Regions from separate parts of the Vibrio fortis genome, predicted to be linked through region 3. Evidence: predicted binding sites of a transcription regulator. Region 3 holds the regulator's gene; each other region holds the start of a gene.

Region 1 (7,701 bases), 180 kb from region 3:
TACTAACCAAATCCTATCTGAGCGTCGTGCTGAATCTGTACGTGCATTCTTGATCTCTCAAGATGTTGCTGCAGGCCGTGCTATTGCTCGTGGTAACGGTGAACGCTACCCAATCTGTGACAACGGTACATCTCAAGGTCGAGCATGTAACCGCCGCGTAGAGATTCAAATTCTACCGCTGAAATAATCTCGATTAAGCCCAGCCAAATCGCTGGGCTTTTTTATAGGAACTACCGAGAAAGATGGATGTATGTTGCATAAGCTCCCTTTAATCCCCCTACTTTTTTGTCTTTTTAGCCCCCAGTCATTTGCAGAGATTACACAGCAAGAGCTTATTCAGCTTCAAGAGAAAGCCAACCTAGGCAATTCAGAAGATGAATTTCGTTTAGCGGATAGCTACTTGGCTGAATCTAACATCAGAAACGAAGAGGAAGCCTTCTATTGGTTTTCGCGTGCCGCAGAGCAAGGTCACCAACAAGCTCAACTGCAAACCGCTGATATGCTAGTCAAGGGACAAGGTACTCAAAAGGACATCAATGCAGCTGCACTTTGGTATACGCAACTGGCTATAGAAGGTAATTCTCACGCCGCATACAAATTGGGAGAGCTCTACGAGCTGGAAACAGGGTCATTTGATGCACTTGACCAAGCAGAACTTTGGTATCGCTTAGCCAGCTCCCAGCTGCCTCAGGCACAACAGGCTTATGAGCGAGTCCTGCAAGCACAATTTAATAAGCGCCGCTCCGAGCAAGTCTCATCATTTAAGGCGCTTGATGAGCAATATAGTGAGCAAACGACAACTCAAGCACCCGCTTCGTCTATCGTAACCACTACGCTACCCTCACAAGCCACGCTTCAATCTGATCAAGAAAACAACGTTTCTCAGAACATAATCATCGGCTTGGCGATTACTATCATGCTACTGATTGGCTTCTCTGGCTTTCTAATCACAAAGCTTCGTAAAGGTGCTCAAACCAAGACTGAAGATATCAGCCGAGAACAGATCAAGCTTAAAGATATCCAACTATCACAACAAAAACACCAAATCGCGACACTCTATAAGGAGTTGAAGAAGCGCCAAAACAGTAAGAGTAACCATAACCTACAATTGGCGTGTGCTGTATTTGGGTATAAAAGCTCGGCCATCCCTGAACAAAAACAGATCAAAATTCGTTATAAGCAACTGTCTAAAATCTATCACCCCGATGGCCAAGGAAGTGATGAAGAGATGAAAAGACTGAATGCTGCCCTGAAAACAATTTTACAAAATGTTACCAAAACGTAACAAATAAAATCTAGCGGGAACGACCTAGTGCACGGAAACCCATTTTTATTGGTGTCGCAAACGATCTCCCTCTCAAAAACAGGTAACAAACAATTAACTTTTTAGTCCTACTTGTGTCATAATTCACGCCGAAAATACACCTGACGATACAGGTGAGGAGAGAATATGTTCACAATTGAAGGCGTATGTGATTGGTGTAAAAAGCCAAGCCTAGTAAAAAAACATGACTACCTTGATGGTAAGTCTCATTGTTCATGTGAAGAATGCAATGACATTGCAACCATGGACGTTCGCCAGTTCAATATCGGCGAAATGGAAATGAGAGCAAAACTCTCCGAGGCAACAAGAAGATAATAGTTACCTCAACACGGAAGTAAAAAAGCGCCAATCGAGGCGCTTTTTTGATCGCCACGAATAGCGCCCACCTAACCACTCTTTATTCGACAAGCGATTAGCAATAATCTCCTTCCCCCTTCAAAACACCCGGTATTTAGAATCTCCGATCTATCTAAACCTACTCTCTCCCCTATACAGTACTTTTAGAAAACCACTGTATAAACCTGTATAGAAACAGTGCTGTAGATCTCAAACCTTCCTAATCATGAGAAATTTTGCGAATTCATTCAAATTTAAAAACACAAACAAAAACAACACCTTAGCTATAAATGTCAATTAAAATCAGATTTTCTGTACATAATTTCCCCAAAAAATTGCTTGATCTTATGCACCACAAAAACTACTGTATACACATACAGCATGTATATAAGGACAGCAAAAATGATTCCAGCTCACGTAAAAGCACAACACTCTAGCCCGCTAGTTCAATGCGCATTTTCTGCGGCATCGCATCTGCCGCAAAGCTCTAATCAATCTCGCCATCAAGCCGACTTGCTAGCGCGTATGGCTTTGCTGTCCAATCAAGAGCAATGGTTGCTATTCACAGCACAAACCCCTCGCCCTTCGGCAAAAGAACTCTCTCAGTTCAATATTTGTTGCGAACGCATCATTCATATGAAGCCTTCTCGTCAAATGAGCGAAATGGAGACAGTAGAGAAAGCGATACGCTCTCGAAACGCCAGTGCAATTGTCGCGAGTAACCAGATCGATGCATTTGGTCAACAGTACTTACGTGAGCTCGCTATTCAATATCAATGTGAAGTCTTCTTTGTTGAGTCCAGCACTACTCATCACATTCACTAATCGAACACTGCCTACCCCGCTCTTTTCTGTCGAAACCAACGACAGCATTGAGCGGGGTTTTATTTTTTGTAAAGAACGAGTAAGCGCAAAGAATATAGTGGATAGAAAAGAAACAGCGGATTAAAAAGAAATAGGCAAACGTTTGCTTTTTCTCTGGAAGCAGAATTTAGATTGGGTATAATGCCCACCTAATCGAGTGTGTTATGCACTTCTCTGTATGACGTTTGATAAAAGATAGGAATGTCTAAATGAGCCTCGCTGATCAAGTTCTAGCCGTAAATGATGATCTACCCATCCGTACTGATAAACCTGTCCACAGTGGCAAAGTTCGCTCAGTTTACTGGTTAACCGAAGAAGATAGTCAAAGACTAATTAAAGAGAAAGGCTACGATGTCGCACCTGATGCGCCGTTAGCAATCATGGTTATTAGTGACCGTATCTCTGCGTTTGACTGTATTTGGCATGGCGAAGGCGGCTTAAAAGGTGTTCCTGGTAAAGGCGCTGCACTCAACGCTATCTCTAACCACTGGTTTAAGCTGTTTAAAGATAACGGTCTGGCTGACAGTCACATTCTAGATATCCCTCACCCATTCGTTTGGATTGTACAAAAAGCACGTCCTGTGATGATTGAAGCGATTTGTCGCCAATACATTACTGGTTCAATGTGGCGTGCATACGCAAATGGTGAACGCGAGTTCTGTGGCATCGAAATGCCAGAAGGACTAGAGAAAGATAAGAAGCTTCCAGAGCTACTGATCACACCGTCGACTAAGGGTATTCTTAAGGGCATTCCTGGCGTACCAGAAGCTGATGATGTCAATATCACTCGTCAGAATATCGAGCAGAACTTCGCAGCATTTAACTTCACAAAAGAGAGCGATATTGCTCACTACGAAAAGCTACTAAAAGAAGGCTTTGGCGTGATTAGTGAAGCATTGAACAAGGTTGATCAAACCTTCGTTGATACCAAGTTTGAGTTTGGTTACGTCAACGATGCTCAAGGCAATGAAAAACTCATCTACATGGATGAAGTTGGCACGCCAGATTCATCACGTATTTGGGATACCGAAGAGTACAACAAAGGCAACATCGTCGAGAACTCTAAAGAAGGCTTCCGCCAGTTCTTGCTGAACCACTTCCCAGATGCTGACATTCTACTTAACAAAGAGCGCATGCCTGAACGTGAAGCGTTGGCTCGTGATAACGAACTGCCGCTTGATGCGCTAATGTCACTGTCTCGTACCTACCTTGATATTGCTGAAAAGATTACAGGTAGCAAAATTGAGTTGAGCGATAATCCTAAGCAAGAGATCGTTGACATCTTACGTGCTGAGTACAACCTAATCGACTAACACTCCTTTTTATCAATAAGGTCTGTTACTCAAAGGGCCGCTTATCGCTTTATTAATCAGTAAATCGATTAATGAAGTTGATAAGCGGCCCTTTGTTGTTATTCAACTTGGCGTCGAGATAATACTCACTGTGGTTGGTACAACGCCTCGCTATCTATAACTCTATAACTTTATTGTGAACTCTTCCGCTGAGCTTCCCGTGATCACCAAGTGGCTTCGTGATTCGATGTACTCGATCTGCTCATCCTCCAACGAGTACGGCATGACTACTTTTAGTTCATTAATGCCTTCCAACTTTGCCAGCTTAAGTAATGTCACGATGTTCGACTCATCACTCTTTCGCGTAGAGAGCGACTTGAGTGCTTTTTCCCATAAACGATCTTCCGGAGTCGCCAGATCTTTGATGCTATCTTTCCAAACCGTACCGAACACAGGGGCAAATGTGGTGAGTGCTTCTAGAAAAGTCCATTTTTTGTCGCATGACGCGCCAAGAAAGTTTGTGTAATCAAATTCTACACAGGTTTCTTTTTGTTTATCCATGATGTCCCCCGACACATTGGCAACACAATATACTTTTAATATCCACTAACTCTTTCTTTATAGCAATAGGATATAGAAGAATGGTCTTTTATGACCTTTTGATTGGTTAAAAAGGCATATAAAAATCAATTTTGTAACAAAAGACGCACTGAAAACTCATATATGCGTCTATTTGATTAATATTTTACAAATTGAAGTAATTCGTCTTATTTTACGTCCAAAACTCGGCTCGCTTTCTTGTACTGGATACGCCAACCTGACCAAACGGGCAGCTCCCAGCGCTTGGGCGGAGTTTTGCGTCCACCGCTTGAATAATGAACATACACTAGCTTTCTCTGAGGAAGATATTCGACATCGAGCTGGAGGTCGGCCAATAGTAAATGGAATGGGTATTTTTCTGCAAATTCCGCGTACTCCCAATATGGAATACCATCAAATGGGATATCTTCTGCATCAAACATCTCTAGCTCATCGACTTGGCTCACGCCTAACTCTTCTAGCTGCGCTGCAAACCAATCGACAAAGTTGAGCGCTTCGATTTCTGGCGAGTACTCACAACATTCACTCAAACCCATTCTCACATAGAGCTGCCAATGCTTGATCTCTTGAGTTCTCTGTTTTGCAAATCCTTCCAAATATTGGTCATTAAGAACCATATCAATGACAGGTTTAAGTGAAAGCTGACCTTGAGCCTCAATCAATTTGGTATCAATCACGCGGCCTGCGTAAATCAAAGACATGGTTGTGAATACCTGACCAGCGTTATCTGATGACCCTTCTACAACGGTTTCTCCTTGTTGCCACTCACCCAACTCTTGTTCGACAAGCAACTGAATTGGAATCGGAGCCACCGTCGTGGCTAACGTCAACGTCTGTTTTACGCCTCGCCCCGGTAAACTATAGGTATCAAGCACTAACAAAGCTTCACTGCTGTCTGGAACTCGATTTTCCCTACCTAACATGACTTCGAGCTCCCCATTGGCAAATGCCTCTCGACGCTTAGTTCTGCGAACAAACGCAAGCTCTGGGTGCAGGCGTAAAATCTCTTTGAGTAAATCGACCCTATTATATCGAGACGCGACTTCCAGTTGAGGTAACTCAAACAGCTCGCGCATCTGCTCAGCTAAACCTTGAGCTTCTAATAATGCTTGCTTATCGATTACAAGATGAGGGTATTCTTTACCACGGACGACACCGATTAATAGCGTAAGATCGCAGCCCTCTTTCTCTTCTTTGAACAGAGCATCTAACTGTTCTGGGTTATTCGGTAGCTGATAAAGCCGAGCAGGCACTGAGAGTGCTGCGGTAAGATCAATCATCGCTTCTTTAAGCGCTTTGGTCTTAATTCGGGTCACGATATCTGCATGCAAGGCATCGATAGGTAACGGATACATGCGTTTACCATGTTCTGTCGCCTTCCCTTCACTGTCTATCGCTTCCATCAAAAGCAAAGTCTGCTTCGCTTTTAACAGTGACTTTTCCGGTAACTCATCTAATAGGTCTAAATCTTCAAGCCTCATCTGACAGCAGGCTGCCGCTAACATCGGCTCAATCAACTCTTCACGTTGCATCTCAGGTGGCGTTACGAGCTCAAGTGCAGCATGTTCACCGAATAGACGAACACACTTACCGTCCATAACGCGCCCCGCACGCCCTGCTCGCTGTTTCGCACTGGCTTGTGATATAGCCTTCAATGTCAGAGTCGTTCTACCATTACGCTGAACCGTTCTTCGCTCAAGACCAGAGTCTATCACTAACGCAATATTTGGAATGGTTAGGGAGGTCTCGGCCACGTTAGTTGCCAGAATCACTTTGGTTTTTCGCTGTGGTGTATCTAACGGGATATCTGACAATGCACGATTACGTTCGCCATCTGAAACCGATGCATAGAGCGGGCATACGCCAATCCCGTCTATGGCATTCAGTGCCTGAGCCGTTTGTAGGATCTCTTTTTTACCCGGCAGGAAAACAAGAATATCGCCACTGCACGCTACTAACTGCTGCTTCACTTCATCAGCAACGCGTCGCTCTATATTACGACTATCTGGTAAATGACGAGAGTCTGACGCTCGATGCTCAATAGCGACATGGTAGTTTCGACCTTCGCAGGTGATGCGCTTTGCATTGAGATAGTGCGCAAGCTTCGCACCTTCGATTGTCGCCGACGTTACGACTAGTCGATGTTGGCTACGCGCTTTTAAGATCGCAACCAACAAATCAATATCCCAGCGACGCTCATGAAATTCATCAACCACTACAATATCGAACGTCTTCAACCCATCTTCTACTAACCAGCGCAACGCAACACCCTGGGTAACAAATGTCACCTGAGTCGATTCGTTGTACTTGGCTTCGAGCTTAATCGCATAACCCACCTCTTCTCCAAGTGGCTTACCTGATGACGTCGCTAAGAACTCAGCCAGCGAAGTACAAGCAATACGTCTCGGCTCAATCACTAATACTCGACCATGCTTTGACGCCCAAACCGGTAAACGCGTCGACTTACCAGAGCCGGTTTCGGCTTCTACAACGAGGTGGCTTGAAGGGAGGAGTTCATGAAGTGCATGTTGATAAGAATCGATGGGTAGTAGAGACATAAAAGGTGTCAATAGATGAAAAATGTGAGCTAAGTATACCTAAATCTTGGCTCGATATTCGAGAAGTGTGGCAAAGCAGTGAGATCGTCATTTTGTTTGGTTATATAAGGGATAAACAGTTTACAATTGAATAACTAAACCGTTATCATTTTTTCCGTTTTTCTTTCTCCCATATTAGGCTTCCAATGAACAACGACAAACGTCCTCTGTACATCCCATATTCAGGCCCTGCGCTACTAAGTACTCCTCTTCTAAATAAAGGCAGTGCATTCACCGCTGAAGAGCGTTCTTCTTTTAACTTAGAAGGCCTTCTGCCTGAAAATACAGAAACGATTCAAGAGCAAGTTGGTCGTGCTTACAAGCAGTACTGCAACTTCGAAAGCGACATGGATAAGCACATTTACCTGCGCAACATCCAAGATACTAACGAAACACTCTTCTATCGTTTAGTTCAGAATCATATCTCTGAAATGATGCCAATCATCTACACACCAACAGTAGGTGCGGCATGTGAAAACTTTTCTAACATCTACCGTCGTGGTCGTGGTCTGTTTATCTCTTACCCGAACCGTGATCGTATCGATGACCTACTGAACAATGCGACAAACCACAACGTAAAAGTAATCGTGGTAACGGACGGTGAGCGCATTCTTGGTTTGGGAGACCAAGGTATCGGTGGTATGGGTATTCCAATTGGTAAGCTTTCTCTATACACAGCATGTGGCGG
Region 2 (7,701 bases), 1.0 Mb from region 3:
GGTGGCTCGTCATTTCAACCACAGGTTGGGCTGACAAGATACTTTGGTAGCTGGCATCATTGGCACTGGCGTTCAGCTCCCCTTCCCACAATCCCCATTTCCCTTGCTCTATCAAGGTAAGCCTGTGACCTTCAACGTGTAACCCTGAGACTTGCCAATATGGCTGCTGAGCCAACTGAATGCGCTGGCTTCTCTCGACATTAAGTCTAGCTATTGATAGTGAGTCGATGGCTTTCAGCCAAGGTTGTAATTCGTTGAGCGGTGCTTTTTCCTCGGTGGACTCAGTGACCCATTTGACTCCACGAATGTCCAGCTCTTGAAGGTTGATGGCGCGAGGGGTCACCTGACCATTAAGCTGGATACTGCCTTGCTGCCATTGACTATAAAAGTCGTTAATTTCGACCTGATCTTCTTGTAGCGTCAGCTTGAGGTTAGGCTCAGTCCATTGCTCATCATTAAGAGACAGGCTCTCCGCCTGCAGTGAAAAGTATCCCTGCTCTTGATGCCATATCTTGAACGGCAATTGGATGTTTTCAAACGATGCACTGAAAGCGGCGAGGTGACCTTTTTGCCAAGCGATGTCACTTTTCAATATATCTAGGCTATTGATATGGCTGATGTTGAAGTTTGGAATGCGCCAGTCAGACCCCTGCAACTGCTGAACTTGCTTTCGATTGAGGTGTAAGCCATCAATGGTGACATTGATCAGCGACCAACCGCTTGGATACTGTTCAGCCTGCCCCGACACTTTAGCGCCGCGCCAGTCAAACGATGCGCCATAAAGGGTGCTATCTTGTGGTTTCAAATCGAGGTCGATAAGGAAATTATCTAAGGCTTCGTTTTGCCAAAAGATTTGTCCCGCCTTGAGCTGAATTTTCCCGTTTGGTAACAACTGCTGTGAGCTCGTCCAATCAGGGTTAGCGATTTGGATATCAACATCTCGGGCATTGAACTCTGACGTTGAAAAATCTAGGTTGTTGATTGCTAATTGATGCAGCTTAATCTGTGGGTGAGTTAGTTGAGCTTTAAGCATAGTTAACTCTTCGGTTTGCCACTGAACACCACTGATTAACAATGAATCTAGTTCTAGCTGTGCTGTGAAAAAACTATTGGGGCTGAGCCAAAGCTGAACTTTGTCGATGTATAGCGGCTCGTATTCCTGACTGTTTGAGCCAGCCGTGATGCCTTGTAGGGTCAGCTGGTAAGGAGCTTGATACTCAACGTCTTCTACTGTGATTGGGTGCTCTGTAGAGTGCTTGAGTAGGAAGTTGGCAATGTCGGTACGATATTGGGTCTGCAAGCCAAGTAGCAGCGCCGCAATGGCTGCGACGAGGACAGATAACACAATCCCAACTACCATGATGACTCTTTTCATTCCTAGCGCACCTTCCATTTCTTCGTTGCTCAAAATAGAGTGGAACAAAATACGCGCTGCGGCAACAAAAAAGCCCCTCAAAAGAGGGGCTTGCTACAAAAATACCGTTTTTAAGAGGGCATTAGCAATAAGGCTTTGCCCTCAGAGCAGATTGAACAATTAATCCAGTTGTGGGCCTGCAGAAACAAGCGCCTTACCTTCATCGTTGTCGGTGTACTTATCAAAGTTGTTGATGAAGCGTTCCGCAAGGTCTTTCGCTTTGCTTTCCCACTGTAGTGGATCCGTGTAAGTATCACGTGGATCAAGGATTGTTGGGTCAACATCGTGCAGTGCTAGTGGCACCTCTAGGTTAAACATAGGGATAACCTTAGTTTCTGCATCGTCGATTGAGCCATCTAGGATTGCATCAATGATACCGCGAGTATCTTGGATAGAGATACGCTTACCGCTGCCGTTCCAACCAGTGTTCACTAGGTATGCTTCTGCACCCGCTGCTTCCATACGCTTCACAAGTACTTCTGCGTATTGAGTTGGGTGCAGCGTTAGGAACGCCGCGCCAAACGCTGCAGAGAACGTTGGAGTTGGCTCTGTGATACCACGCTCAGTACCTGCTAGTTTCGCTGTGAAGCCAGATAGGAAGTGGTACTTCGTTTGCTCTGGAGTTAGCTTAGAAACGGGTGGTAGAACGCCAAATGCATCCGCAGTTAGGAAGATAACTTTCTTCGCATGGCCTGCTTTTGAAACTGGCTTAACGATGTTATCGATATGATGGATTGGGTAAGAAACACGTGTGTTTTCTGTTTTTGAACCATCGTCAAAGTCGATAGAACCATCGCCGCGTACCGTTACGTTCTCTAGTAGAGCGTCGCGACGGATTGCATTGTAGATCTCTGGTTCAGCTTCTTTCGATAGGCGAATCGTCTTCGCGTAACAGCCACCTTCAAAGTTGAAGATGCCGTCGTCGTCCCAACCGTGCTCATCATCACCGATAAGTTGACGTTTAGGGTCTGTAGATAGGGTTGTTTTACCTGTACCTGATAGGCCAAAGAACACCGCTACGTCGCCTTTCTCACCCACGTTCGCGCTACAGTGCATAGATGCAATGCCTTGTAGTGGAAGTAGGTAGTTCATCATTGCGAACATGCCTTTCTTCATTTCACCGCCGTACCAAGTACCACCGATGATTTGTACACGCTCAGTTAGGTTGAACGCGACAAAGTTTTCAGAGTTCAGGCCGTGCTCTTGCCATTTCGGGTTGGTTGTTTTCGCGCCGTTCATTACAACGAAGTCTGGTTCGAACGTTGCCAGCTCTTCTTCAGTTGGGCGGATAAACATGTTCTTAACGAAGTGTGCTTGCCAAGCCACCTCTGTGATAATACGTACGCTTAGGCGTGTATCAGGGTTAGCACCACAGTAACCGTCAATTACAAACAGGCGTTTGCCAGATAGCTGTGTAGTCACGAGTTCTTTAAGGTCGTTCCACACTTCAGTTGTAATCGGTTTGTTATCATTCTTACCTTGATCCGACCACCACATAGTGTCGCGAGTCGTATCGTCTTTAACAATGTACTTATCTTTTGGTGAGCGGCCAGTAAAGATACCAGTGTCAACAGCAACAGAACCCAGCTCGGTTACTACGCCTTTTTCGTAGCCTTCTAAGCCTGGAAGAGTTTCTTCCACGAACAGCTGCTCGTAACTTGGGTTACGCAGTACTTCAGTTACGCCAGTAAGTCCGTGTTTAGTAAGATCAATTTGTGCAGCCTTTGTATGTTCCATAACGGTCATAGGTGCTCCTTGTAGGATATTTTGTAGGGATTTTGTATTAATTTTTTGTTGTTATCTGCTCACCATGCTAGCAACGAGACATGGGGGAAACAGGGATATAGCTCAAAAATTATCCATATTTTCCATGGGGTTTTAAGTGTCTCGTCACATATTGGCCCAACTAGTCTATCCTGTACGCAAACCTTTGCGCTAGGGGCTTGAACATTATTAATTGATTAAAATTAAGCGGTGATTTTATTACGAAATGTTACGGGTTTTGCGCTATTTTGATCACAAAAAAGGCCAGCTTTGCGCTGACCTTTTTGGGGTAAATTACGTGTTTTTAGATCGGCGTAAATTAATGAACCGTATTGCTGCCTTTATCTGCGGCTTCTGCGAACAGAGCATCAACATCGTTCTTATCAAAAGAGTAATTCGTGCCACAGTAATCACAGTGTAGAGCAACGCTACCTTCAGTACTGATGATGCTGTAAATCTCTTCTTGAGCAACAGTGATGATAGCTGCGCCACTGCGCTCACGTGAACAACCACAGAAGAATTCAACCGGTTGCGGTGTGAACAGCTGTACTTTCTCTTGGTTGTATAGACGGTATAGAAGTTCGTTCGCTTCTAGAGAGAATAGCTCTTCATTTTTTACCGTTGCCGTTAGCTGCTCTAGGTGCTCAAAATCGTCAGGTGTACCAGTGCCGTCTGGCATTACTTGTAGAAGCATGCCTGCTGCGTGTGGTTTACCTTCGTGTTCACCAGTACGTAGCCATAGGCGCGTCTTAAGCTGTTCAGAGTTTGCGAAGTAGCCTTCAAGAACGTCAGCTAGCGTGTCGCCTTCTAGTGCCACGATACCTTGGTAACGCTCACCTTTCTTAGGATCGATGGTGATCACTAGGTAGCCTTTACCCATAAGGTCGTGTAGGCCTGCGTCATCAGCGATATCGCCTTCAAAGCGTGCTACACCACGGATCTTCTGGTCGTGATCACCGTTGATTACTGCTAGAGATACTGGGCCGTCACCTTGCAGTTGCATAGTGATAGAGCCTTCAAACTTTAGAGTCGCAGTAAGAAGAGTCGTTGAAACTAATAGCTCACCAAGAAGCTTTTGAATAGCCGCTGGGTATTCCTTGCTAGAAATAATTTGTTGGTACGCTTCGTCCAGTTGTACCAATTCACCACGTACCGATAGGTCTTCAAATAGGTAGCGATTTAAAACGTTGTTTGCCATTTGGCGATTCCTTCTAGCTTATTGATGCTTGAACTTGATGATGTCACGACGTTGCTTTTTGTCAGGACGACGTTCAGGGCTTGGGTTATGTGCATGTAATTTACGCTGTTGGGCGTGTGCTTCACGCTTTGCCAAGCTTTCTTTCGTTTCGGTATAAAGGGTTTGAGCCTCTGGAGCTCCGCGGCGCTGATCAGAAATCTTCTCGATCGTTACCGTCTTTTCTTCATTGCCTTGACGCAGTGAAATTACTGCCCCAAGTTCTACGATTTTGCTTGGTTTGCTGCGTTGACCATTATAGTGGACTTTACCACCATCGACCATATTGCGAGCAATAGAGCGAGTTTTGTAAAAGCGTGCTGCCCACAACCATTTATCTAGTCTGACAGCTTCATTAGCAGTTTTCATATGGCGCTGTGCCTTTTAAGTGAAAAAATGAATGTGGTTAAACTGAGTAAAATCAGTTCGCAACTTGTCATAGATGATGCTTATCACATTTGGTAGAAGCTAAAGTGGTGGCAAATGTGTTTTTTTTCAAGGCATACTGCAAAATAGCTCACGTTATGATTTTTTATGCGTCAGCTATGATATAGTTTTGGATCCTATGCTAAATGAGTAATTGGCGTAGAATTTATGTACAAAAAAGCTGAGAGCTTAATGATTTAGCGCTCTCATCTTCACAAAAGGGTTTAGGCAAGTGAAGTTATTAGAGCTCAAAAATCGCATGGGAAATTCTCCCCTGTTGAGCCGCTTAATAGAGAATGGATTTGTATTTCAGCAAAAGCTGAGCCTGATAACTTGCTGTGTATTGATTGCCGTTTCTGCATGGATACTAGGGCAGTTAGCTTGGTTGATTGAACCTGCAGAGCAGTCCGTTACGCCATGGAAAGCGCAAGCCTCGTCATCTTCTCGACCACAATCTACGCTTGATATTTCTTCTCTCCAAAAGAGCAACTTTTTTGGTGAGTATAATGCTGAAACGCCGAAGGTCGTTGAGCAGCCCGTCATTCAAGATGCTCCTAAGACGCGCTTAAACCTAGTATTGGTTGGTGCGGTAGCAAGCTCAGATCCACAACGCAGCCTTGCGGTTATTGCTAACCGTGGCAAACAAGCGACTTACGGTATTAACGAAGAGATAGAAGGAACACGCGCTAAACTTAAGGCGGTGTTGATTGATCGCGTGCTCATTGATAACTCTGGTCGCGACGAGACTCTGATGTTAGAAGGTCTGGAATACAAACGCTTATCGGTCTCTGCACCAGCGAAGCCTCGTGCATCGGCGTCCGTACGTGGGAATAATCCGGGCTCAGCCGAAGAGAAGCTTGAAGAGATTAAAGCGAAGATCACCAAAGACCCACAACAAATCTTCCAATATGTGCGCCTTTCACAGGTGAAACGCGACGGTAATGTGATTGGCTATCGTGTCAGTCCTGGAAAAGATCCCGAACTTTTTAAATCTGTTGGGCTCCAAAGTGGAGACATCGCGACTCAGCTTAATGGACAAGACCTGACCGATCCCGCTGCTATGGGCACTATTTTCCGTTCTATTTCTGATTTGACCGAGTTGAATTTAGTGGTCGAAAGAGACGGACAGCAGCATGACATTTTTATCGAATTTTAAAACATTTCGCCAAGTGAACGGCGAGAGTGTAGGAGTAGTACGTGAAGCATTGGTTTAAGAAAAGTGCATGGTTACTAGCAGGAAGCTTAATCTGCACACCAGCAGCCATCGCGAATGATTTTAGTGCCAGCTTTAAGGGCACTGATATTCAAGAGTTTATTAATATTGTTGGTCGCAACCTAGAGAAGACGATCATCGTTGACCCGTCGGTACGCGGCAAGATTGATGTACGCAGTTATGACGTACTCAATGAAGAGCAGTATTACAGCTTCTTCCTAAATGTTTTGGAAGTGTACGGCTACGCTGTGGTTGAGATGGAATCTGGCGTCCTTAAGATCATCAAAGCCAAAGACTCCAAGACTTCTGCTATTCCCGTTGTTGGCGACCGTGAAAACATCCAAGGCGACAGTGTTGTCACACGAGTTGTGACGGTGCGTAATGTCTCCGTGCGTGAACTATCACCACTGTTGCGTCAGCTGAACGATAACGCAGGCGCGGGTAACGTAGTGCACTATGACCCTGCCAATATCATCCTGATTACAGGTCGTGCTGCGGTGGTGAACCGTCTTGCTGAAATCATCAAGCGTGTTGACCAAGCGGGTGATAAAGAGATCGAAGTGGTTGAGCTGAAAAATGCTTCTGCTGCAGAGATGGTTCGTATCGTTGATGCTCTGAACAAAACCACCGATGCGAAGAACACACCGGCATTCCTGCAACCTAAGCTGGTGGCAGATGAGCGTACTAACGCGATTCTAATTTCTGGCGATCCTAAAGTGCGCAGCCGTCTAAGAAAGCTGATTGAACAGCTTGATGTTGAGATGGCGACCAAAGGCAATAACCAAGTTATTTACCTTAAATATGCAAAAGCAGAAGACTTGGTCGATGTGCTTAAGGGTGTGTCGGACAATCTGCAATCAGAGAAGCAGAGCTCAAGTAAAAATCGTACCTCAAATCGTAATCAGGTGATGATTTCTGCACACGCAGAGACCAACTCGTTAGTCATCACTGCACAACCAGATATCATGAATGCACTGCAAGATGTGATTGCTCAGCTGGATATTCGTCGAGCTCAAGTTCTGATTGAAGCACTTATCGTTGAAATGGCAGAGGGTGACGGCGTTAACCTTGGCGTTCAATGGGGTAACCTTGAAACAGGTGCGATGATTCAGTACGGCAATACCGGAGCCTCGATTGGTCAGGTAATGATTGGCTTGGAAGAAGCAGAAGATCAAACAAGTACCGAATACTACACAGACAATAACGGTAACCGAGTTCCATATGACGTAACGGAACCGGGAGATTACTCTACGTTAGCTTCTGCTCTGTCAGGCGTAAATGGTGCTGCTGTGAGTCTAGTAATGGGTGACTGGACTGCGCTAATTAGTGCGGTCGCGACCGACTCAAACTCGAACATCCTATCTTCTCCAAGCATTACTGTAATGGACAACGGTGAAGCCTCTTTCATCGTTGGTGAAGAAGTGCCAGTACTGACAGGCTCAACGGCCGGCTCAAGCAACGACAATCCATTCCAAACCGTTGATCGTAAAGAAGTGGGTATCAAGCTAAAAGTGGTTCCACAAATCAACGAGGGTGACTCTGTTCAACTTAATATCGAACAGGAAGTGTCTAACGTATTGGGCGCTAACGGTGCGGTCGACGTTCGTTTTGCTAAGCGTCAGCTAAATACCTCTGTGATTGTTCAAGATG
Region 3 (7,701 bases):
GGCATGTAATCATCAGTACTTGTTAATGACATTTGCTTGTACCTTTGCACCGAAATCGTTGATTGCCTGCCAGTCAGGCTGGATCGCCTGATAGTCAGACTCTGAGTAACCTAAGCGCACTGCTTGGTCGACAACAATTCTGGCTAAATCAAAATGGTGTGTGCGAGGGTGTTCTGCAAGGTAATCTCGCAGTACTAGGCCAAGGTCGATTGGCGTCCCTTGCTGTTTGTGAACCTTCAACATCTCCGCAATTTTATCTGAGAGATAGTCGTTCACTTGTTCAAATTCTTCATACTCAACATCGAGTGGCGCTTGACCCATTACCTCATCGTCACGAAGCACTAACGCTTCATCACGTAGGTCCGTCAACTTCTCAGCATCGGCATAGGTTAATAGCCATGGCGCGTCAAAGTAGTCGGTCACCGATTGGCGCAGTCGTTGACTAAACGCTCGGTTTTTATCCATGTCGATCGCAGTACGAATGAACTTATGTACGTGGCGATCGTAACCAATCCAGAGGTCAATCGCTTGTTGGCCCCAGCTTGTGATTCGGTCTAGCTTCATTTGTAGACCAAATAGGGTTTCGCCAACGAACTCTAGCTCGTCGTCGCCATAAACAATCTCTTGGATATCAAGAATCTGTGTTTGCAGCTCATCACCCGCGGCTTGCAGCGTATCTTGAAGCTCTTTCAACGTCGCTGAAGTTTCAGACAATAATGCTTCACAGTTATTGATCGCTTCGCGCCAATCTTTATTAAGAAGGTCGGCGATTTGCTGTTTAACTGTTTGCTGCTGTTCATCCATCACACGTTGGTTAAGGTCGATCTGATCGAAAATCTCACCAACTGAGTATTTAAGTACGCCGTATACGTTCTTACGCCAGTGCCCCGGCGTTCCGCCTTTTTGTGCAGCTTCAATAGCTTTTGCCATCTCGTCAGCAACCATCGATAGTTGAATCGATAGTTTTAACTTAGAGAATTGACGGTGACGTAGATAATAATCTGAAATACCAATTGCGAGCGGCGATAGACGATAAATGCTCGCACCATCGGTGATCTCACTGGTAAAACGGCTAATCAATTTCTGTTTTACCAGTTCATTGATTGCATTGTTTGCGCGAAACGCTGAGGCTTCGCCGGTATCTTCGAACAAACGAGTGACAATGGTAAATGCATCGTGCAATTCACCCTCACCTAACTCTTCATCGAACCTTTCGTTGCTTAGTACTGCGATAGCAATTAGAAATGCCAATCGCTCAGGCGGCAAGTTTAATGAAAAATCATGCTGCTTGACCCAGCCCACCAACTCATCAATTGGCTGCTCTTCGGCAGTTTGAGTCATTTCACTCATTGTGGTTCCTGTTACTGTTCTTTGTAACACCGAGCAACTGTCGATGTTACGCCTTTTCTTTATAACGCTAGCTACGAGATTATCGACTGTAGCCTAGTAATGCGATGACAACTCTTGTATCACATTCTCCGCTTTTTTATTCTGGTTTTTGCGCCCAAACGTGAATATAACGACCTAAAGAGAGGTAAGGTTCTTGACGGCATAACTGCTTCTCAAGCTCAAGCACATCTTCGAATTGGTAGTCGCCCATGTACTCCATGTTTCCAATGTAATCGCTAAACGAGCGAATACCCGACTTTCCTTTGATCTCTAGACCAGCCTCTTCTATCCATTGATAGACCTCTTCAGGCTTCAAACCTTTTTGGGGTTGCAGCTTAAACCGTTTTCGATGTGGCATCCCATTTAATACATGAGGAATATTGCCACAAATCACATTTTTAAGGACTAATCCGTGATGGTTGTAAAACATAATTGATGCCACACCACCAGGCTTCACTTGCTCGAGCAAGATATCCAAGGCCTCTTTTGGATCGGCCAACCACTCCATCACGGCATGAAACATCACCATGTCCACTGGCTCATCCATATGCTGTGCAATATTTTGAACCGGAGAATGGATGAATCGATACTGTTCAAGCAAGCCGGCTTTATCAATATCTTGCTGTGCCAATTTCAGCATTTCAGAAGAAAGATCACACAGTGACACCTTATGTCCCAAGCTAGCTATCTTTTGCGACATCTGTGCTAAACCGCCTCCTGCATCCAGAATATGCAAAGGTGTATCATCGGTTTTGAATGTGCTTAACGCTTGCTCTAAATCTTCCCATACGATGATCTGACGGATCTCTCCTTTGTCAGAGCCGTAAATATTTTTTGCAAATTTGTGGGCGATATCGTCGAAATTACGGTCTTCAGTCACAGCTACTTGGGTTATCATGTCCTATCGTGCCTGCTATTCTGTCACAGGAATTTCAGGAATAAAGAGGCGATGTCTCTTTTTAGTACTAAGTGATGTTTTTTCGGACTATTCGGATATGTTTGAGCTGAAAAAAGTAGTGTCTTCACTGTTGATGCCACTGCCAGCAATGTTAATTCTCGCTTTTCTGGGCTTGGCCCTTGTTATGTTCACTACAAAACGTAAAACAGGGTGCCTTATCACGCTGTCTGCACTATGTGGTATTTTCCTCATCGCGTTCCAACCTGTTTCTAGTCAACTTCTCATGCCAATGGAACGACAGCACACTGCTTTCTTGCCGACCAATGAACCCGTCGACTATGTGATGGTATTGGGCAGCGGCCATGTGGTTGATGATCAAATCCCGCCAACGTCTGAGCTCAGCCGTACCGGTCTCATGAGACTTAGCGAAGGCATTCGCATCCAACGAATCTACCCTGGCGCTAAATTGATTCTCTCTGGTTATGGTGGTGGCACTGAGGTCAGCAACGCCCGTATGATGGCGAAAGTTGCCCTTGCATTGGGTGTATCTAAACCCGACATCATCTTACTTGAGACAGCCAAAGATACATGGGAAGAAGCGCGCCAAGCAGCGGCATTCGTAAAAAACAAACGAATGGTACTCGTCACGTCAGCAAGCCATATGCAGCGCGCTCTTAATGAGTTCCATGATGCTGGTATGAAGCCGATTCCAGCACCCACTAATTACCTTGCGCAAGACGGTATCGAGCAACCTTGGAATAAGTACATGCCGAAAGCAATTTACTTGGAGCAAACCGAGCGTTACTGGCATGAAACCATGGGATTGGTTTGGCAATCACTGCGCGATTGGCTAGATAATCAGAGCTCTGAAACCCAAGAGCCGATCGTTATCCCTGAACCATCAACCCTTGACGATGACGCCTCCACAGTGGCCGATGCATCACTGACAAATGACGAACAGCCAGCGCCCTAAACCTGTTTAGAGGTGGTTGCGCAATACTAAGCTAATAACACAAACAAAAAGCCGAGATACTGAGTATCTCGGCTTTTTCATTTTCGATTGTTGAGCATTTTAATTCTGAGCGTTAATCGCCAGCAAACATGTAACCTTCACCATGAACCGTCACAAAGATTTGTGGGTTCTTTGGATCAAACTCCATCTTCGCACGCATGCGACGAATCAGTACGTCGATGGTACGATCATTTGGCGCGTCTACACGGTGGCTAATCATGTTTAGGATTCGCTCACGGCTTAATACTTGGTTCGGGTATGATGACAGCGCAACCAATAGCTCATATTCAGCTTTGGTTAGCTTCACAGGTTCACCATTCTTACTCAGCGCGCGACGTGGAATATCAAATGTCCACTCGCCAAAGCGAACAATAGATTCATCTTCCGCTTGCTCCGCCACACCTGATGGTGACTTGCGAGCAGCCGAGATTCGCCAAAGTAGATTTTTCACTCGAACCAACAACTCGCGAAGTTCGAATGGTTTAGTAACATAATCATCTGCGCCCATCTCTAGGCCTACAATTTTGTCGATGCTATCCGTGCGTCCAGTAACTAAAATAATCCCAATGTCTGATTGACTGCGTAATTCGCGAGTTAGCATCAATCCATCTTCGCCTGGTAAGTTGATGTCCAGCATAATGAGGTCAACGTTATTCTCTTCTAAAACGTTTCTCATTTGCGCGCCGCTTTCTGCTTCGCTTACTGTGTAACCTTCGTTCTGGAAATATCCAACCAGCTTACTACGGGTTACCACATCATCTTCTACGACTAATACGTGATAGCTCATCTACACCACTTTTCTTATTTAATAGTTTCAGTGACTATTCTATTCATAACTAGTAACAATTCTAGTAGTACGCAAGATAAAAGCCAGAAACCTGAATTTTTTTTGATACAAGACAATCTTAAACCTTGCTATTTAACCTCCATCGCAATTCAATATAGGCATTACTACTAACGAGTAACTTTGCAGTTTGCAAATACAACGGTTAGTCAGCCTTCGTACCGCAGATATTACGAAAGACGATATTAGGATTATTGAGATGAAAGAAACGAAAGCGTTCAATGAACAACGAGCTGAAATTTACTGGTGGCTATCGAGCCTGTTCGCAAAAGAACTGACTCAAGAAGAATTGGATAACTACCACTCGGTTGAGATTCGTTCGTTTTTAACTGGTCTCGGTGATAATGAAACACTAAAACCAGCCATCAATAGTCTAGTCGATGCGCTTAACCGATTGCAGAACCGTGAAGATGCTCAGTTAGAGCTTTCATCAGATTTTTGCGAATTGTTCCTAAAGTCTGACAAGTATGGCGCTCTACCGTACGCTTCTATTTACCTAGACAAGAGCGGCCTTTTGAATGCGAAGCCTGCTCAAGATATGGAAGCGATCATGGCTTCTTATGGTATTGCAGTAAACCAAGACCTAAAAGAGCCGGCCGATCACCTAGCCATCGAATTAGATTTCCTAGGCAACATCATTATTCGTTCAAACGATCTTGAAACCGAGCAGGAACTAGAAGCGGCTTTCACTGCACAACATGAGTTTGTTGAGCAACAACTTCTTAGCTGGGTTCCACAATTTGCAACAAAATGTCGTGAATTTGATGAATTTGGTTTTTACGCGTGTGTTGCAGAATTGCTAACTGCCTTCTGTAAACTTGATGCGCAATATTTAGCTGGTGAATAAATTCACTAATGACTAAAGGCACAATTTAGGTAGAATGTGACAATTCACCCAGATTTCTGGGTGAATGTTATTGCGAGTATTTTCTAGTCAGTCTAAAATTGTGACCGCAAACGATAAAATATGAAACATTCTCGAAATGCTATGCTTTAAATTAGCTAAGAGCATTTCGGTGTTAAGACAAGCCGCTCTCATTAGCGGTTTTTTGTTTTTTAGCACTTTAGTACCGAGAGAGCCCTACAAATTCTAAGCTCTTGTTCTGGTAGCTTAAACGGCTACTTACTCCGTACTTCTGAGAAAGTAGCTATCAATAGGATAAAGCCATGGCAACTATAAAAGATGTCGCTCGCTTAGCCGGCGTATCAACAACCACCGTTTCTCACGTGATCAACAAGACACGTTTCGTAGCAGAAGCGACTCAAGAAAAAGTAAACAAAGCCGTAGACGAATTAAATTACGCACCAAGTGCGGTTGCTCGTAGCCTGAAATGTAACTCTACACGCACTATCGGTATGTTGGTCACTCAATCAACCAACCTATTCTTCTCTGAAGTTATTGATGGTGTAGAAAGCTACTGTTACCGTCAAGGTTACACGCTGATTCTATGTAACACTGGTGGTATTTACGAGAAGCAACGTGACTACATCCGAATGCTTGCTGAAAAGCGGGTAGATGGCATCTTGGTGATGTGTTCAGACTTAACAGAAGAACTTCGTGAAATGCTTGACCGCCATGCTGACATTCCAAAAGTTGTTATGGACTGGGGCCCTGAGAGTTCACAAGCGGATAAGATCATCGACAACTCTGAAGAGGGTGGCTATCTGGCAACTAAATACCTAGTTGAACGTGGGCATGAGCGTATTGCTTGTCTAAGTGGTCATTTAGATAAAGCGGCATGTGTTGAACGTATCGCAGGCTACCGTCGTGCATTGGCAGAAGCTGACATCCAAGCAGATGACAACCTAATTCTTGAAGGTAACTTCGAGTGTGATACTGCAGTTATCGCAGCAGATAAAATCGTCGCAATGGAAAACCGCCCTACTGCAGTATTCTGCTTTAACGACACGATGGCACTTGGTCTTATGAGCCGCCTACAGCAGCAAGGCATTAAGATCCCTGAAGATATTTCTGTGATTGGTTACGACAACATTGAGCTGGCAGAGTACTTCTCACCACCACTGACAACGGTTCACCAACCAAAACGTCGTGTCGGTAAGAATGCGTTTGAAATTCTGTTGGAGCGCATCAAAGACAAAGACCATGAAAAACGCGTATTCGAGATGCATCCAGAGATTATCGAGCGCGCTACAGTAAAAACGTTAAAGTAACGTAAACTTTAGATAATTCTAATAAAACGCACCGTTTGGTGCGTTTTTTTTATTTGTTAAAAGTAAAAGCTCAGTTGCATATTAAGGCAACAATTAACTGAACCGAGATCACACTTTTGAGCAACAAGTGTGAACCTCATTCAACAAAAAACTTTATTCTTAATTATACAGTCACGCACAGGGCAAATCACTTGAAAGGGTGAGACGCAAAGCCTCCGGCCTAACCCATTATTGGTATGGTAGCGGGGTTACCGATGGCAAAATGCAGTATTTCCTACCTTTAGTAGTAATTTACGGCTTATTGACAATTTTATTGCGACATTTTGCTAATCTCTCGGACCTGCTTATTTGGTGGCGTAATTCAAATACACCGAGATAAACAATATGGATAAACCGATACTCAAGGACTCAATGAAGTTATTTGAGCCACTTGGAAAGATAAAGTCACGCTCAATGTTTGGCGGTTTCGGCCTATTTGCCGACGACACTATGTTTGCATTGGTCGTAAACAACCAGTTACACATTCGAGCTGACAAGAATACTACTTCACAATTTGAACAACAGGGCTTTGAACCTTACGTTTACAAGAAACGTGGTTTCCCAGTCGTAACTAAGTATTTTGCCCTCCCAGAAGACCTCTGGCAGGCTCAAGAACGCATTATCGAACTGGCAAAAGCCTCCCTTAACTGTGCTAAAGAAGAGAAGCAAATTCAGTCATCGGCTAAACCGACCCGATTGAAAGATCTGCCGAACCTTCGTCTTGCTACAGAGCGTATGCTGAAAAAAGCAGGTATCGACACAGTTGAGAGCTTGTATGAATCAGGTTCTGTTAATGCTTACAAAGCAATTAAAGAGTCTCATTCATCGAGTGTTAGCTTAGAGCTACTTTGGGCACTTGAAGGTGCTATCAATGGCACACACTGGTCTGTGATACCACAACAAAGACGCGACGAGCTCATCAGTTATATAAATTAGGTCCAAATCACCTAATTGCAAAAAGCCACATTTTTGTGGCTTTTTTTATTTTCTTTTGAAAGTTAATCTTTCCTTCGCCTGTCTAACTATACTAACAATAAGCAAAAGATTAAGGGACGCTCCTATGAGTAAGAAAATGATTTTAGGCATAATTTTAGTTGCCACAATCGTGTTGCTAGCCGTCAACTTTGGTCAATACTTGACTCTCGAAAATGCCAAAGCTCAGCAGGCACTTCTTAATGACTATATAGAGACTAACTTTGTTGTCGCAGCAGCGACCTACTTTATCCTCTATATAATGATCACCGCATTTTCTATTCCAGGTGCTGCTGTGGTTACACTTCTCGGCGCAGCGCTATTTGGTTTCTGGACGAGTTTATTACTGGTCTCTTTTGCAAGTACCATAGGTGC
Region 4 (7,701 bases), 1.4 Mb from region 3:
CGATAATGCAGGTGCAGTTGAGACTTTAATGCCCGTAGTGCAGCCGTTTGAACTATGGGAAGAGACTGGTCGTAGCGAAAAAATGGGCCCAGAGCTTCTTCGCTTTACTGATCGTCATTCACGTCCGTTTGTTCTTAGCCCAACAGCTGAAGAAGTGGTAACTAGCCTAGTTCGTAACGAAGTAAACTCTTATAAACAGCTGCCACTGAACCTGTACCAAATTCAAACTAAGTTCCGTGATGAGCGCCGCCCACGTTTCGGCGTAATGCGTTCACGTGAATTCTTAATGATGGATGCATACAGCTTCGATATCGACAAAGAAGGCCTAGAAAAGTCTTACCAAGCAATGCACGATGCTTACTGTAAAGCGTTCGACCGCATGGGTCTTGAGTACCGTCCAGTACTTGCTGACTCTGGCGCTATCGGTGGTAGTGGTTCTCAAGAGTTCCACGTACTAGCAGAAAGTGGGGAAGACCTAATCGCATTCTCTACAGAATCTGATTACGCGGCAAACATCGAAAAAGCAGAAGCACTTGCTCCTACTGAAGAAGCGGCTGCACCAACTCAAGAGATGGAACTGGTTGATACGCCAAACGCGAAAACTATCGCAGAGTTGGTAGAGCAACACGGCCTAGCGATTGAGAAAACCGTTAAGACTCTATTTGTTAAAGCTTCTGATGAAGTAGATGCAGACATCATTGCTCTTATCATCCGTGGTGACCACGAGCTAAACGAAGTGAAAGCAGAAAACCTTCCACAAGTTGCTTCTCCACTAGAGATGGCATCTGAAGAAGAGATTCGCGCACTAGTTGGCGCTGGCCCAGGTTCACTTGGTCCTGTAGGCCTAGAGCTACCATTCATCGTTGACCGCTCTGTTGCTGTAATGAGTGACTTTGGCGCTGGTGCAAACATCGACGGCAAACACTACTTCGGTATTAACTGGGGTCGTGACGTTGAGCTTGCTCAAGTAGAAGATCTACGTAACGTTATCGAAGGTGACCTAAGCCCATGTGGTAAAGGTACTCTGCAACTTAAACGTGGTATCGAAGTGGGTCACATCTTCCAACTTGGTAATGTGTATTCAGAAGCAATGAATGCTGCTGTTCTTGGTCCAGACGGTAAAAACACTATCCTAGAGATGGGTTGTTACGGTATCGGTGTTTCTCGTGTAGTTGCTTCTGCAATTGAACAGAACCACGACAAATACGGCATCATCTGGCCAGACGCACTAGCGCCTTTCCAAGTAGCTATCGTACCAATGAACATGCACAAGTCTGAAGAAGTGAAAGCGGCGGCTGAGAAGCTATACGCTGAACTGACAGCTATGGGTATCGAAGTACTGTTCGATGACCGTAAAGAGCGTCCAGGGGTAATGTTCTCTGACATCGAGCTGATCGGTATCCCTCACACTATCGTGATCGGCGATCGCTCAATGAAAGAAGGCAACTTCGAATACAAGAACCGTCGCGAAGGCACTAAAGAAGCTGTCGCAATGGATTCAATTGTTGAGCACGTAACGGCTCAGTTTGCTAAATAAGCAGATCGTCATCAATTGAATTCCTATTCAATTGAATTCCTATTCAATTGAATTCCTATTCAATTGAAATCGTGTTCGATTAAAACCCCAAAAGGCTGCCACATGGCGGCCTTTTTTATCCCTCCTGCTTTTGCCTCTCTTCCCCAAACTGAATGTAAATCGTTGTAAGTTAATCCTCGGTTCATCTTCGAGGACGTATAGTGAATCTCAAGACAATTCCAACGTGTTTATTTCTGGAGGTTCCATGGATATCAAAAGTTTACTTAACCAAGCACTGCAGTCGGATCTGGTAAAACAAGGCAGCCAGAAACTCTCTCAAGGCTCCTCTAGCTTAAGCGGACTGACCCAAGACAAAGGTAAACTTGGGGCTCTCGGTGCTGGCGCCATTGGCGGTGGGCTGTTAGGCGCATTGATGGGGTCAAAGAAAACCAAGAAAATCGGTAAAAAGGCCGTTGGTATTGGCGGCGCGGCCGCACTCGGCGCTTTAGCTTACAAGGTGTATAACGACTACCAAGCTAAACAGGGCACACCGGACTCTTCACCTCAAGCGACATTCAATGAGCAGGACTCTAATCATAACCTGCTGATTCTACGATCAATGATCGCCGCTTCCAAAGCAGATGGACATGTCGACGAGGAAGAGATGACAAAGATAGAGCAAGCTGTCGAGAACATGGGCGCGGACTATCAACTGACCAAGCTAGTTTCAGAAGAGCTGCATAAGCCGCTTGATCCTAGCGACATTGCGCAGCTCGCCACCAGCCCGCAACAAGCAAGCGAAATCTACCTCGCTTCGTTGATCGTGGTTGATGAGCAAAACTTTATGGAAAAAGCGTATTTGAAAGAGCTCGCACGCCAGTTAAACCTAGCCGATGAAGTGAAACTGCAGCTAGAACAACAGGTCACAATTTAACCTCGCAAAATGAGAGCTTGAGCAAGAACAAACTAAACCGAGTTTTCGTTGAATGCGCTTTGTTTTTGCTTTTCTCTGTGTGTATATTGAGAGAAGTTATCATTTAGTTAGGTATAGAAATGAAAGTATACGATTGTTGTGATTTAGTGCGTGAGCTTTATTCTCAAATCGGTAGTGGCGATCAGGGTTACATCCCTCAAGCGATTACATGTGCAGTGAAAACACTCAATGACTTGGCAGCCGATGAGTCTCTTCCACACGAAGCGCGTGAACGCGCCGCCTTTGCTGCAGCGAATTTACTGATCTCTGATTTCGAGGACTAATATGAATTTAGCGAATTTTGAAACCATGGATCCAGTGATGCTGATGAGCATTGTTAACATGAAGCTACGTGACGACTTCTCTGGCGACCTCGATAAACTCGCTAACTTCTTCGATATTGATAAAGCTGCACTCGAAGCAAAACTTGCAACCGCGGGCTTTGAATTCCTACCAGAAGCGAAACAATTTCGATAAATCTTAGTTCAGACTGATAAAGGCCAACCTCGTGTTGGTCTTTTTTGTTGGCGCCAGTTAAAAGCAAAAAACTTATATAAATTATAAATTTGCGCCTATACTTTTATATCTTTATGTCTACTCACGCTCCTTGAGTCGAAGCCTGTCGTTGTAAAAGCTACCCGAAGCAGGAAGCAAGAATCATCGCTAAAAAGAATAAAGGTGAAGGATCAATAATGAAAAAACTCGGACTTTTAACAGTGTTTACTGCAACACTCATCACTGCAGGTTGCGCTTCCAACAGTCAGCAAGACAATTTCCGCGAAGCCTCTTTTGAACTGTGTAATACAGAAGTCGAACTCTATTCAGTAAGTCATGACGAAAGAGTCCGCATCGTCTGCTCTGACGGCTCCAAGTTCGCTTTAAGCAGTGAAGATACACTGGAAGTCATGCGCGATATCAACATCGACTACTGTGATGGCGAAGGCTTAGGCAAGTTCAGTGAAAGCCGCCATTACTACTCATTCAAGTGTAAATCAGGCACCCTACTCAGCATCAAAAAGTAGAACCGACACAAACAAATACAAAGGGTTAACGTAAATATATTAACCCTTTTTAATACCTGCCTGTTTTTTCCGTTAGCTCATAGTTCACCAGATACAAAAAAGGCCCCAAAAAGGACCTTTAAAACTCTTTTTCAAAGTAGATAAGCGAAGTTCAAGGAGCTCACACGGAATTTGCGCTAGCAAATGAGTATGTGCGACACAGAAATTCGCTCATGCTCTAAGCATTTCTATACCAATAAAAAAGGGACTCAATGAGCCCCTTTAAAAGTGTTTTTCAAAGTAGTTGTTTGAAATTCTAGGAGAGCACGCGGAGCTTACGAATGTAAGTGAGCATGGTCGACAACGAAGTTCAAATTACTACGCAGAAAAAATTAAGCGTAAACTGGTAGACGCTTACAGATCTCTAGCACTTTTGCTTTAGTCGCTTCGATAACAGACTCATCACCCATGTTATCTAGGATGTCACAGATCCAACCTGCTAGCTCTTTCGCGTCTGCTTCTGTGAAACCGCGACGAGTAATAGAAGGAGAACCGATACGGATACCTGACGTTACAAACGGGCTGCGTGGGTCGTTTGGAACTGAGTTCTTGTTTACTGTGATGTTTGCCGCACCTAGTGCTGCGTCTGCTTCTTTACCTGTGATGTCTTTGTCGATTAGGTCAACTAGGAACAGGTGGTTCTCTGTAGAACCTGAAACGATGTTGTAACCACGAGCGATGAACTCAGCAACCATTGCTTTTGCGTTAGCAACTACGCGAGCTTGGTACTCTTTGAACTCTGGCTCTAGCGCTTCTTTGAACGCTACTGCTTTACCTGCGATAACGTGCATTAGAGGGCCACCTTGGCCACCTGGGAATACTGCTGAGTTTAGCTTCTTGTAAAGATCTTCGCCTTCGTTAGAAAGGATTAGACCACCACGAGGACCCGCTAGCGTTTTGTGCGTTGTTGTTGTTACAACGTGTGCGTGTGGTACTGGGTTCGGGTAAACGCCTGCTGCGATTAGACCCGCTACGTGCGCCATATCAACGAATAGGTAAGCACCTACTTTGTCTGCGATTTCACGCATGCGTTTCCAGTCACAGATTTGAGAGTAAGCAGAGAAACCACCGATGATCATCTTAGGCTTGTTCTCGATAGCCAGCTTTTCCATCTCTTCGTAATCGATTTGACCTGCTTCGTCGATACCGTAAGGGATGATGTTGTAAAGCTTACCAGAGAAGTTAACTGGAGAGCCGTGAGTTAGGTGACCACCGTGCGCTAGGCTCATACCTAGAACTGTGTCGCCTGCATTCAGTAGCGCCATGTATACAGCGTTGTTCGCTTGAGAACCTGAGTGAGGTTGTACGTTCGCGTATTCAGCGCCGAATAGCTCACATGCACGCTCGATTGCTAGAGTTTCAACTTTGTCTACGTACTCACAACCACCGTAGTAACGCTTGCCTGGGTAGCCTTCAGCGTATTTGTTTGTTAGCTGAGAACCTTGAGCTTCCATTACACGTGGGCTTGTGTAGTTTTCTGAAGCGATTAGTTCGATGTGTTCTTCCTGGCGAAGAGTTTCTTCTTGGATAGCTGCGAATAGATCCGCATCGTAATCAGCGATGTTCATGTCACGCTTAAGCATCTGTATCTCCTGACTCAGATTGTACTGAAAGTTTCAAAAAAACCACACAACGACCGAAAGCAAACGTTTTCGTCACCGTTTTGATGGGACGCATCATACATAATTTGATCTAGGTCATAAAGAGCTAATTGCAATTTTATCATGCAGTTTTTTCATAATGACATATAAGCTTCATCATACTTATGCGACACATCGCATCAGCACGCGACTTACTGTCAAGTTTTCGCTTTACACCCTGTAAAACGAATATTACATAGGTTTACCTTAATTTTGTGTCTCAAGCTACCGAAAATGCATGTTTTTCTCTACTATGCACGCCTTTATTGGCTAGGTAATTATTAAAACGATGGAAAAACACACACGTAAAGAAGATTGGGTTGCCATTCTTACAGGCACTTTCTTAGTCGCACAAGGCGTCTTCTTTTTACAGTCAGCTCAACTCCTTACTGGCGGCACGACAGGCTTAGCTCTGCTATTAAGTCAATTTCTACCTGTCACCTTCGGTGTGCTTTACTTTATCGCGAACTGCCCATTCTATGTATTAGCTTGGAAACGTTTTGGACGTCATTTTGCCATAAGTAGTGCTTTTTCCGGTGCCTTAGTGTCTGTTTTTGCGGATCATCTATATTTAGTCATCTCTCTTGATGCCCATAATGAAATTTACTGCGCCATTGCCGGCGGGCTACTGATGGGGCTTGGTATGCTCATTCTATTCCGTCACCGCTCTAGCTTAGGTGGATTCAATGTACTGTGCCTTTACATTCAAGACCGTTATGGCATTTCAGTGGGCAAAAGTCAGATGGCCATTGATGCGTGCATTCTATTTGCATCGTTCTTCTTTGTATCACCATGGATCATCGCCGTTTCAGTGCTTGGTACCGCTGTATTAAATGTTGTACTCGCAATGAACCACAAGCCGACAAGATATTCGGTGAGTTACAGTTCGTAGTGTTACCCATTCGCACTCACTTTCTCGCTTTTGAGCCAAGGTAAAGTTAGTGTCTTAATCTGAGATCCTTAGCTGCTTTTTATAAATAAAGCAGCTAGAATCGTCTGTTTTTATGAAACACGGTTTCCTATGCAAGACTTCCTCGCTGCTGCTCAGGCAAACAAGACCTCTATCGTCATTGCCGATGATCTGGTGTACAACCCAAGTACCCGAGAGTTAAGTGCGCCTCAAGAAGTCATCAACCTAGAGCCACGCTCAGTTGAGCTACTGGAACTCCTGTTACGTCATGTTGGAGAGCCCCTTTCTGCTGAACTGATCATCCAAGAGATTTGGCAAAGCAGCTTTATTTCCAAGAATGTCCTAACTAATCGAATCAGCACGCTGCGTTCGATACTGCAAAAACACCTCCCAGACAGCGATGCCACCAAGATATTAGTGACCTACCCGCGAAAGGGCTACTTTCTCAGCCCAAGCTCTGTACGTTTAGATACCGCTGACGCTGAAATTGATGTTAAGCCCGAGGCAGAACACAGTAAAACCAATTCAAAGTCACCTTGGTTATGGCTCGTCACACTTGCCCTACTTGCAAGCACAATCACACTGAGTTATTTGTTGTGGCAATCACCGAGCCAAAGCTCTGAGATCAGCCAACAGCAGCGTTTGATTCCTAAAGTCGAGTTATTACTAAGCCGTATTGACGCCGTCGGAGATAACGCTAGGCAGTATCGAGCTGCGATTAAAGCGCTACTGTTACAACAACAGATCCAGTACACCTACACTGATATCGCGAATCAAGATGCGCCGAGCTACTTTGTCGATCCCATAGATAACTCCCCTTTCTTTCCTGGTGCAAAGAACATGCGCACCAGCGATTATCTGCTGAACATCCAGCTGAAAGATCAAGAGGTCGACTCTCGCCTTAGCGCTCAAGTGAGCCTCATCTATCCAAACTCTGGGAAACTGGCTTTTCGCGGAACTTACACCATTGAAATAGACAGTCTCAGTGGCAGTCTTATGGAAATAAATCGAGACCTCGCCGACTACTTTGCGTTGCCAAAACCTGAGATGCCTAACTGGTCTATCGACAATAACCAGCTCAACGCACTTATTTCGAATCAGTTTATTGATATCGAGTCGATGCAACTTAACTGTATGAACTCCACCCTGTTGGCTCGTCACTTGGCTCTGTTCGAAACGGACCAGCAACGTTTGGTTCTTTTTACCAATAGAGTACAAACACACTTTAAGTTACTGCCTGATGAGCTCAAGCTTTGGCTCGGTGTCATCCATTTTAAGCTGCGCGATCTACCCACAGCTAAAGAGTTGCTCACCACACCATCGGGACACTCGAGCATTGAGAACGCTCTCATCTATATGATGATCTCACACATCAGCTTTCAGCAGGGAAACCTCGATAACTTTCGTTTGAACTACATGGAGTCTTTGGTTGCGCTGCTAAGAGTTATCCCTTCCGAAGAACTATTTTCTAGACTCTCTCAGCCTGAGTCCAAAGAGACCTGTCTGCAACCTTGGAGCAGCTTAAAATTAAGTATCAAGGAGCCTCTGATCATTAAACAGTGGGAGAACCTAATGATTAACTACTGTACCTCTGTGGGCGA

What was found. Region 3 encodes PurR, which represses purine synthesis genes. Its sites were predicted from a motif close to TNANGNAAACGTTTNCNTNA; they were not measured.
Region 1: OCV50_RS06000 (phosphoribosylaminoimidazolesuccinocarboxamide synthase) is a predicted target of PurR. The motif match lies at 2,616-2,635, and genes of this name have one in related genera.
Region 2: pckA (phosphoenolpyruvate carboxykinase (ATP)) is a predicted target of PurR. The motif match lies at 3,333-3,352, and genes of this name have one in related genera.
Region 4: glyA (serine hydroxymethyltransferase) is a predicted target of PurR. The motif match lies at 5,189-5,208, and genes of this name have one in related genera.

The regions. Positions count from the first base shown of each region.
Region 1 is NZ_AP025487.1:1,320,392-1,328,092, reverse strand. Features, by position in the region: gene OCV50_RS06020 (OmpA family protein) at 1-187, shown strand, start outside; gene OCV50_RS06015 (hypothetical protein) at 251-1,285, shown strand; gene OCV50_RS06010 (hypothetical protein) at 1,451-1,639, shown strand; gene OCV50_RS06005 (SulA-like leucine-rich domain-containing protein) at 2,063-2,485, shown strand; gene OCV50_RS06000 (phosphoribosylaminoimidazolesuccinocarboxamide synthase) at 2,734-3,837, shown strand; gene OCV50_RS05995 (transporter) at 4,000-4,377, opposite strand; gene OCV50_RS05990 (helicase-related protein) at 4,584-6,974, opposite strand; gene OCV50_RS05985 (NAD-dependent malic enzyme) at 7,160-7,701, shown strand, end outside.
Region 2 is NZ_AP025487.1:115,768-123,468, forward strand. Features, by position in the region: gene OCV50_RS00510 (AsmA family protein) at 1-1,375, opposite strand, end outside; gene pckA (phosphoenolpyruvate carboxykinase (ATP)) at 1,535-3,160, opposite strand; gene hslO (Hsp33 family molecular chaperone HslO) at 3,498-4,376, opposite strand; gene hslR (ribosome-associated heat shock protein Hsp15) at 4,395-4,781, opposite strand; gene gspC (type II secretion system protein GspC) at 5,098-5,994, shown strand; gene gspD (type II secretion system secretin GspD) at 6,036-7,701, shown strand, end outside.
Region 3 is NZ_AP025487.1:1,139,648-1,147,348, reverse strand. Features, by position in the region: gene mukE (chromosome partition protein MukE) at 1-32, opposite strand, end outside; gene mukF (chromosome partition protein MukF) at 13-1,350, opposite strand; gene cmoM (tRNA uridine 5-oxyacetic acid(34) methyltransferase CmoM) at 1,487-2,269, opposite strand; gene elyC (envelope biogenesis factor ElyC) at 2,385-3,260, shown strand; gene torR (two-component system response regulator TorR) at 3,373-4,086, opposite strand; gene torD (molecular chaperone TorD) at 4,343-4,990, shown strand; gene purR (HTH-type transcriptional repressor PurR) at 5,311-6,315, shown strand; cyclic di-GMP riboswitch class I at 6,487-6,571, shown strand; gene OCV50_RS05185 (TfoX/Sxy family DNA transformation protein) at 6,700-7,290, shown strand; gene OCV50_RS05180 (TVP38/TMEM64 family protein) at 7,415-7,701, shown strand, end outside.
Region 4 is NZ_AP025487.1:2,492,315-2,500,015, forward strand. Features, by position in the region: gene OCV50_RS10850 (proline--tRNA ligase) at 1-1,537, shown strand, start outside; gene OCV50_RS10855 (tellurite resistance TerB family protein) at 1,782-2,450, shown strand; gene OCV50_RS10860 (YaeP family protein) at 2,570-2,773, shown strand; gene OCV50_RS10865 (DUF4250 domain-containing protein) at 2,775-2,966, shown strand; gene OCV50_RS10870 (hypothetical protein) at 3,182-3,511, shown strand; gene glyA (serine hydroxymethyltransferase) at 3,883-5,133, opposite strand; gene OCV50_RS10880 (YitT family protein) at 5,480-6,082, shown strand; gene OCV50_RS10885 (winged helix-turn-helix domain-containing protein) at 6,212-7,701, shown strand, end outside.